DNA from 2 places in the Paenibacillus sp. J22R160 genome. Region 2 is predicted to be linked to the other one. Evidence: riboswitches for the same ligand, from Rfam matches in the RefSeq annotation. Region 2 holds a riboswitch; the other holds the start of a gene.
The links. Region 2 has a riboswitch for cyclic di-GMP ahead of AC58UW_RS21515 (PilZ domain-containing protein). Riboswitches for the same ligand answer to the same signal wherever they lie in the genome.

Region 1: it holds a riboswitch for cyclic di-GMP, as region 2 does, so the genes downstream of both, AC58UW_RS23045 (methyl-accepting chemotaxis protein) here and AC58UW_RS21515 (PilZ domain-containing protein) in region 2, are expected to answer to the same signal.

Annotation. Positions count from the first base shown of each region.
Region 1 covers NZ_JCAUAU010000014.1:10,745-15,445, forward strand. Annotated here, with positions in the region: gene ade (adenine deaminase) at 338-2,131, shown strand; cyclic di-GMP riboswitch class I at 2,345-2,436, shown strand; gene AC58UW_RS23045 (methyl-accepting chemotaxis protein) at 2,515-4,044, shown strand; gene AC58UW_RS23050 (putative bifunctional diguanylate cyclase/phosphodiesterase) at 4,079-4,701, shown strand, end outside.
Region 2 covers NZ_JCAUAU010000012.1:23,150-27,850, reverse strand. Annotated here, with positions in the region: gene prfA (peptide chain release factor 1) at 1-491, opposite strand, end outside; gene ychF (redox-regulated ATPase YchF) at 524-1,624, opposite strand; gene AC58UW_RS21515 (PilZ domain-containing protein) at 1,703-2,437, opposite strand; cyclic di-GMP riboswitch class I at 2,538-2,625, opposite strand; gene tadA (tRNA adenosine(34) deaminase TadA) at 2,893-3,360, shown strand; tRNA gene AC58UW_RS21505 (tRNA-Arg) at 3,698-3,771, shown strand; gene AC58UW_RS21500 (stalk domain-containing protein) at 3,824-4,690, opposite strand.

The DNA.
Region 1 (4,701 bases), on a different contig from region 2:
ATAGGACCAAACTAGTTGAAAAGAGAAGGGTGAGTTCCGTGAAAACAACCTATCAAAACTTACAAGTTCGCAGAGTTATGCGATATTTTTTAAAAGTTGCCAGCATTGAGCAGCTTGAGCTCATTGCGAGCATACTGAACAGATGCATTACGCAAAGAAAAACACAACAAGTAATTAACACAAATACAAGCAATGGCGCTTAATTTGCCTATAATTTCCACCAAAGACTATGCTCTGCAGGCCATGCAGGAGTAGTCTTTTTCTACTTTCTCAGCTTTGGGTTGCCATCTAAATGGGCTATAATAGTAATTGAAATTCATAAAGGGAGAATACGAACATGACTCCATATAAAAGAAACAAATTAGTTGAAGTGAGCGGAAAGTTGGCAAAAGTCGCCATGGGTAATGCTTTTGCTGACCTTGTCATTAAAAATGGCATATTGGTCAATGTGTATTCAGGGGAATTAATTGCGCACATGGATGTCGCAGTAGCAGAGGGACGAGTGGCATTTGTCGGGCATGCAGACCACACGATTGGTGATCAAACGGTTGTTATCGACGCTGCAGGGAGATACATAGCTCCTGGGTTCCTAGACGGACATATGCATGTTGAAAGTACCATGCTTTCTGTTACAGAGTTTGCCAAAGCGGCTCTACCCAAAGGAACAACGGGGATTTTCATGGACCCGCACGAGATTGCCAATGTGTTTGGGGCAGAAGGGGTTAGGCTGATGCATGAAGAGGGGCAGCAGCTGCCGCTCAAAGTATTCACGACCTTCCCGTCCTGCGTACCTGCGACAACAGATTTGGAAGATGCGGGTGCAAGCTTGGAAGTGAAAGATATTGAAGAGGGACTGCAGTGGGATAATGTGATCGGTCTTGGTGAAGTGATGAATTTTCCTGGTGTCGTGTACGGAGATCCGAAAATGTGCGGGGAAATCGAAGCGACGATTAACAGCGGCAAAGCAGTAACGGGCCATTTCCCGAGTGAGGATGACCGTATGCTGCAAGCCTATATTGCGTCTGGCGTGACCTCCGATCACGAAACGGTTACGCGCGAGCAAGGACTGCATAAAGTCCGTATGGGCATGCATCTGATGATTCGCGAAGGCTCCGCTTGGCATGATGTCAAAGAGGTCATCAAGGTGGTGACCGAAGATAAAGTAAACACATCTAACATCTCCCTCGTCACGGATGACGTTAGTCCGCAAACACTGGTGGAGAAAGGGCATCTCAACCATGTGGTGCGCCGAGCGATTGAAGAGGGCGTTGATCCTGTCACCGCGATTCAAATGGTTACCATCAATGTGGCGCGTTACTTTAACCTGGATAAAGACCTAGGCAGCCTTACGCCAGGTAAATGCGCAGACATTTTATTACTCGATGATTTGCAAAAGGTTGAGCCTGTAACTGTCATTACGGATGGAAAGGTTATCTTTGACCAAGGCAAGCTTGTCGAGGAATTCCCTACTTATATATATCCGGCGCATATTTGCAGCTCCATGAATGTGAAGCGAGAGCTCACAGCAGAGGACTTTCAGCTTAAGAGCCGCGGTAAAGAAGAGCGAACAAGTGTCAATGTCGTACAGGTAATTGAAAATAGTGCAAGAACAGCGAAAATGACAGCCACGCTAAGTGTCGAGCAAGGAATTATTCAACCGGATATCCAACAGGATGTTGTTCGTCTTGCTTGTATTGAGCGGCACCGCGGCACCGGTGAAATTTCACTTGGTTTCTCAAGCGGCTTTCAACTGAAATCCGGCGCAGTAGCGTCAACCGTAGCGCATGACAGCCACAATTTAATAGTTATGGGCATTGATGAACAGGATATGGCTTTTGCCGCTAATGAACTTGCCAAATTGGGAGGCGGCACAATTGTCGTTGAGAATGGCCGCGTGCTGGCTCAAGTTCCGTTAACGATTGCAGGCCTTATGTCCGATAAGACTTTGCTTGAAGTCGTTGAAGAGGTTGCTCAGCTCGAAGGAGCATGGAAGCAAATTGGCTGCCCGTTGAACGCACCGTTTATGACATTCTCATTGATAGCACTGCCTGTTATTCCTGAGATTCGGATTTCAAACCGTGGAATTGTCGATGTGACACAGTTTAAGTTGATTGATGTGGAACTGGTTTAAGACTAGAAGGTGCTCCTTGGGGCACCTTCTTTTTTTCCAAAAGTATGAAGTTTTGTCATAAGTGAATCCATCGGTCCGTTGACATTTTGTAAACCTTATCATATTTTAATCCATTTCGACATAATACAACATTTATTGCTATGTACAGACTAAAATTTATCGCACTATAATAAGTACAGATTTAAGACAAACTGCATGCACGAATGACTGACTAATTGACAAAGGCAAATCATTGGAAACAATGAGACGCAAAGCCATGGCCTAACACATACATTTTTGTATGATATGGTTGACAGGTTACCGAGTGGGAAGGATCAAGATCATCCTTTATTCGGGGTGGTCTTTTTTTGTTCGTCAAAACATCATCCAAGGAGGCAATTTGCTTGAAAGAGAAAAACCGTGTTATGCAATTTATTGTAATCGGGACACTCGTCCTAAGTTTGTTGGTCCATGCCCTTAACCGCCTTGCTCATCACTCGCTCATGGAACACGAAGTCATGCATTCAGCTTTATCACACGGTTTTTTAAATCAAATGTTTTTCTGGACACCGATCGTGCTTGTTATCATCGGAGCTGTGCTCTCTCGTCTTCAAGCTGAACATGCTTGGATCCCGCTTGTTCATACGTTGTCATTAACGTTATGCTCCATGTCGATTATTGCTGGAGGCAACGGAATGGTGGAGTATCACTTTTCCATTTTCATGGTGTTAGCCATCCTTATGTACTATAACAATATTGCCTTGCTGCTGTGCAGTACGGTTCTTTTTGCCGCCCAGCATCTGCTTGGGTTCTTCTTTTTTCCCGAATTGGTCTACGGTTCAAATGTGTATGCGTTTACAATGGTGGCGATTCACCTGATTTTCGTCATCCTCTTCATTGGCGCGGTCATGTATCAAATCATCTCCAATCGCCAAGCAACGGAGCGTTTCGAAAAGGAACAATATCATAAGCTGCAGCAGACCGTCAGGTCCATTATCGAGAGTCTTGCACATACTTCTCAGGAAGTTCGACTGAACTCTAGCGGTCTGAGCGCTCAGTCAAATGAGCTTAATCGCTTGACCATGGAGGTCGTTCAAACGATGCACCAGGTAGAGCAGGCTGCTAGTGATCAAGAAAACGGCGTAGAAGTTAGCAGGAAAGCGATAAGCGAAATGCTCACCGATATTTGCCACATTGCAGAAAACTCGGCCAGTGCGTCTGAGATATCCAGTCAAGCAGCCTATGAGGCTGAAAAGGGGAATGAATCCATTCAGCTGGCCGTGCAGCAGATGCAGTCCATGCATCATGCGATTCATTCAACCGCCGAGAAAGTGAAAGTGCTTGGAGAACGCTCGCAAGAGATCAATCAAATTGTTAATTTGATAACAGATGTCGCTTCGCGCACGAACTTGCTAGCCCTTAACGCAGCTATCGAAGCAGCGCGCGCAGGCGAACACGGAAAAGGATTTACGGTTGTTTCAACAGAGGTGCGCAAATTAGCCGAGCAAACGAGCGAGTCCGCTAAGCAAATTGCAGAGCTAATTGAAGATATTCAAGTGAATAATGAAGCCTCCATTCAATCGATGGATCAAGTCATTGGTACCTTTGCTCATGGAAATGAGGCCGTTGTGTCTGCCGGACAAGCATTTGGACGCATCCTGGGATCGATCCATTCTGTTGCTACGCAAATGCGCGATATCAGGGGAACGTCGCAGCAGATGTCAGCGAGCACACAGCAATTTAGCACTTCCATGGAGGAAATTTCCGTATTATCCAGCCAATTAACCGACAATGTGAAATCAGTCAGTAAACGAACGGACAAACAGGATATCCTGATCAACAAAGCGTCGGAATTAGCCGACAGATTGGAAGAACATAGCCATACACTGAATGAGATCATGATGAAGACGAAACATACATTTTCTCTACAGTAATTTCCCTACAGCAACGAAGAAATGAGGATCACATATGCATCACCCGATAACGGAAAGTTATAATTTCGTCCTAGTTCTCCTATCATTCACCATCGCCTTGCTGGCCTCTTTTACAGCGCTTAATTTGGCGCGCAAAGTGTCATCTTCGGAGGGCTGGTATCAGAAGAGCTGGATGATTTGCAGTGCCATCGTCATGGGGGTAGGAATATGGTCCATGCATTTTATCGCCATGCTGGCTTATGAATTGCCGGAAGGAGTCACCTACGACATCTCTATGGTCAGTATCTCTATTGTCGTAGCGGTCAGTGGGGCGCTGGTAGGGCTTTTCGTTACGTTCCAAGGGAACTTCACCCGAACCAAGCTCATCATTGGCGGAACAACGATGGGATTTGCCATTAGCGGCATGCATTATATCGGGATGTCTGCCCTGCAGCATATAACGATTCGTTATCAGCCTGTACCGTTCATTTTATCCATTATTATTGCTATCTTGGCCTCAATAACTGCTCTGTATCTATTTTTTAACCGGAGTCAAAAAATTGCCATCAGCGGTTTCATCATGGGGATAGCTATCACAGGCATGCACTATATGGGTATGGCAGCCGCAGTTATGACCATGCAGGATGCCTCTCATCATGCAAGTGAGAATGGCGTAAG
Region 2 (4,701 bases):
ATGAAAATAATCTCTTTAAATCCGCCCAAATCGTTGACGGAAGCATCAAGAATTTCCGTTCTCCAGCCTTGCCCGTCCGCATAGCGGGTATACATACGGTAAAGATCGCCTGCGAACAAAGCCGCTTCATCGCCGCCTGCCGCTCCGCGAATTTCAACGATGACGTTCTTGTCGTCATTCGGATCTTTTGGCATCATGAGCACTCTGAGTTGTTCTTCCAGATTAGCCGATTGCTCGCTAAGCTCGTCGATCTCCATTTTAACCATTTCGCGCATTTCATCATCCAGCTTCTCGTTCTGCATCGCTTTCGCGTCTGCCAGCTGCTCGCTCACGCTCTTATATTCATTATAAGCATCGTAGGCTTCCTGAAGATCAGATTGTTCCTTCGAATACTCTCTAAGTTTCTTTGTGTCACTTGTCACATCCGGGTCACACAGCAGCTCGCTTAATTTCTCATAGCGGTCCACAATGGACTGAAGTCGATCCAACATAACGGATCACTCCTTTCTTTATTTTTCATTTATTAAACATTAAATCGGAAATGCATAACGTCGCCGTCATTCACCACGTACTCTTTACCTTCCAGACGCACTTGCCCTTTTTCCTTCGCGCCATTCATGGAGCCAGCCGTTACCAAATCCGTATAAGACACAACCTCGGCACGAATAAATCCACGCTCGAAATCGGTATGAATCACACCAGCCGCTTGAGGAGCTTTCGTTCCTTTGCGGATTGTCCAAGCTCTTACTTCCTGCACCCCAGCTGTAAAATACGTATACAAGCCAAGCTTGCGATAAGCGGCTTTAATCAATCTATTCAAGCCGGACTCTTGAAGTCCCAACTCTTCGAGGAACATCGCTTTTTCTTCATCTTCGAGCTCAGCAATCTCAGACTCCACCTTCGCGCTGATCGAAACAACTTCGTTGTTTTCTTTCTCCGCGTACTCCTTAACGATTTTGACGAATGGATTCTCATCTGCTGTGGATACTTCGTCTTCGCTCACATTGGCCGCATAAAGGACCGGCTTCATTGTCAGCAAGTGTAGATCGCGGACGAGCAGCTTCTCATCATCGCTCAAATCGATGCTGCGCGCTGGCAGATCGTTATAAAGAGCTTCCTTGATGCGTTCCAGACACTCAACCTCGGCTACAACTTTCTTGTCGCCGCCCTTCAGGTTTTTGCGGGAGCGCTCGATCTTTTTCTCAACGGACTCAATATCAGCCAAAATCAATTCGAGATTAATCGTCTCGATATCGCCAATCGGATCTACTTTACCGGAGACGTGAGTAATATTATCATCCTCAAAACAACGGACAACATGCACAATGGCATCCACTTCGCGAATATGTGCCAAAAATTTATTTCCAAGCCCTTCGCCTTTGCTCGCGCCCTTCACCAAACCCGCAATATCCACGAATTCAAAGGCTGTCGGAACAATGCTCTTAGGGACAATCATCTCTACCAGCTTGTGCAATCTCTCGTCCGGTACTTCAACTACCCCAACATTCGGATCTATCGTACAGAACGGATAGTTTGCAGATTCTGCCCCCGCCTGTGTAATTGCATTAAACAATGTCGATTTTCCTACGTTCGGTAGACCGACGATACCTGCTTTCAAAGCCATCGTAGTTACAACTCCTTAATTTTCGAAAATCATCCTTCTTATTATATAGTACTTGGAACGCAAAAAAAAGCCTGTAGGCTACTGATTAGCCGCAGACTTTTTTTCCAGTGCCTTTTTTGTTTCATTTTCCCGCTTCTGGACGAAGTAGGTTTCTATCTGATTTTTTAAAATAAATCCGCGCAGCGCGTTCGTTTTCTCTTCTGGGATGCTGATAAAACTTGCCCCGTAGTAATAGCTGTCATTCGTTTTCTCTTGCCGAACAATTTCCATTGTACATGGCACCAAAAAGCCCAAAATCAACTCTACTTCAAGTTGAGAATTCTTTTGAATGACTTTCTCAAGCATCACATTTTCATTAATCGTGAATCCCAGGCCATTAACGGATAGATTTTTGATAGAGAACCGAATCGGTGTTTCAAACTGATGTTTAAGTCTCTTGTTTCTGTCTTGAATTCCGAAAAGAAGCCCTTCATTCTTCACATCTACGCGAGGGAACTCCCGCTTCTCCGTAAACTTCCTGCGATTTTCAGGGGGATTCAGGACAATTAATGAGCCCCGATCTTTGGCCACAACTGCCGTATCCATAACAAACAGCCCGGATTTCGTGTATACCGTCATTTTACACTTATCTCCCAGCGCAAAAACATCATATTCCGGCAGCTCCACTTCAATGATGTCACCGAGTGCGTAAGTCAACACGCCAGTGGCTACGAAATCTTCCTTGCTCAGCATCGCTTTGCTGTCAATCATCACTTCAGCGTCGTATCCTTCCTTGCTGCCGTAAAACTTCGCTGATTTTTGTCTGCTAACCATTTCGTTAATTACCCCTCCCCCGCATGCCATGCCATATAAAAAAATAGACTGCCCCATTGCCGGGAACAGCCTATTACCTCAACCTAAAAAAGCATCGATTTTCGGTAACCAGGCTGTCGTAGTTCCATTGGAACCGTAGACCCTCGGCTTTGCGTCCTTGCCTTTCGGCAAGTTTGCCATTATCGAACCCTGCTAATGAATGTCATGCTTTGTCGTGCAATATCGTACTTTATGGTCTAAAAGACCTACTTATCTCTCATTATACGGATGGATTTCCTTATTATCAACTAATTCACTTGCATACATCTAGTATTTGTTGTATGAATGAAAAAAGAAATAAATATCCACAACTTTTTAAGTTATACACATTGTTATCCACAGGTTGTTAACAACGAATATCTGTTCGATCCTTTGTTCACATGTGGATAAGATTATTTTTAGTGAGGTGTCCCCCTGTGGATGAATATAATGAGCATATCCCTTGGATGAAAGCGGCTATAGAGGAAGCACAAAAAGCCGAAGCTATTCGAGAGGTGCCGATTGGAGCCGTTGTTGTCCATCAAGGGCAAATTATTGGCCGCGGCTACAATCTTCGAGAAACTACGCTGGATCCGCTTGCCCATGCTGAAATGATTGCTATTAAGCAGGCCAGCGAGCATTTGCAAGCATGGCGCTTGCTTGACTGTAAGCTCTACGTCACGTTAGAGCCTTGCCCGATGTGTGCGGGCGCGATCGTACAGGCGCGCGTTCCGCAGGTGATCTATGGCACGACCGATCCCAAAGCCGGCTGCGCGGGAACGTTGATGAACTTGCTGCAGGAGGATAGGTTCAACCACCGGGTCGATGTGGTCAGCGGTGTGCTGCAAGAGGAGTGCGCGACGATGCTTACGCAGTTTTTTCGGAAGCTGCGCGGCAAGGAATAGACGGTTGGGCGAGCAAGATTCGTAAGCGGTGGCCTGGCAATATTGTGCGAACGGACGGGAACTATGATCCGCTATTCGCCGGATATTGCGCATTTCAGCGAGGAAGAGCAACTGTGGTGGTCCGCTATATCTTCAATTTTAGCCGTAATGTTAGCTATCTTGGCTGAATAGGACCCTGTAGTTCCGTCTGAGCTTGGAAATCTGTGATTTGGCAAAATAGCAGCCTGTAGTTCCTCAGCGCACGATGCAATCAGCGTGGACATGCATAAATAAGCTCCGGAACTTACTTCTTAACCTTGCACCACATAAGGCTTCGTGCTATCATAATCTTTGCCATGCGCCCGTAGCTCAGCAGGATAGAGCAACAGTTTCCTAAACTGTAGGCCGGATGTTCGAATCATCTCGGGCGCGTATACAACAAAACGCCAGTTAACGGTATTAGCCGCTAACTGGCGTTTATTTTTTAATTCTCAGGACAATTATTATCTTTTAAAGCTGTTTTCATACTTTCTTTTAATTTATCTACATAGCCAACAATACCGCCAGAATACTGGCTAAGATTTGCATTGTATTGATCTACAGCACTCTGTATCTTCCCTGTGTAAAGAGCCGCGATCTCCCGACATACAGGACCTGAAACTGGCGAAGTGGACACAGGCAGCGGTGTAGAGGTTGGTTGAGGCTTATTGGGAACAGACAAATCGGTTGTATTGTCTACGTGCTGATGGCTCCAATTCTTAATAAAATCGTATTCTGCAATTTTGTCCTTACTACTCTTACTGAATTCCTCAGCATTTGATCGCTTGACCGTAATAAAGTCTGTGACCGAACCATTATGAAATAGGCTAACAATCATTGAATCTACTGGTGAATTGACCAAAAAACCAGACAGTGCAATGATATGATCGTTATTTTTATTAGAATCACCTGACAATTCTAAATCCACTTTTAAGTAGACGCCATATTCGTTATAGATAAGCTGGACATTTTTAGCCTGATTTTCTTTGGCTTTCTCATTTAAGGACGGAATGGCAGCTGCAAAATCTTTCATTGCGTTATCTTCCCTTACTCGAGGGAATGCAAGATCAACCGTGTACTTCTCAGCATCCCATGTCACCGATGCCCCGGTTTGTTTCAGTAGGTACAACGGCACAACCGTTCTGCCATCTTGTATGGTAGCAGGCACATCCTCGGCTTGAAGTTCTTTCCCCCCGAATAAAACCTTCACGATCGGAGTCCCCTTGTAGTCACCATGAAGGCTTGCTGCATGGACGACACCAGCCAAACAGAAAAAAGCTAACATAGACACAATTACTTTCTTTTTTTCCATCAAAATTTTCT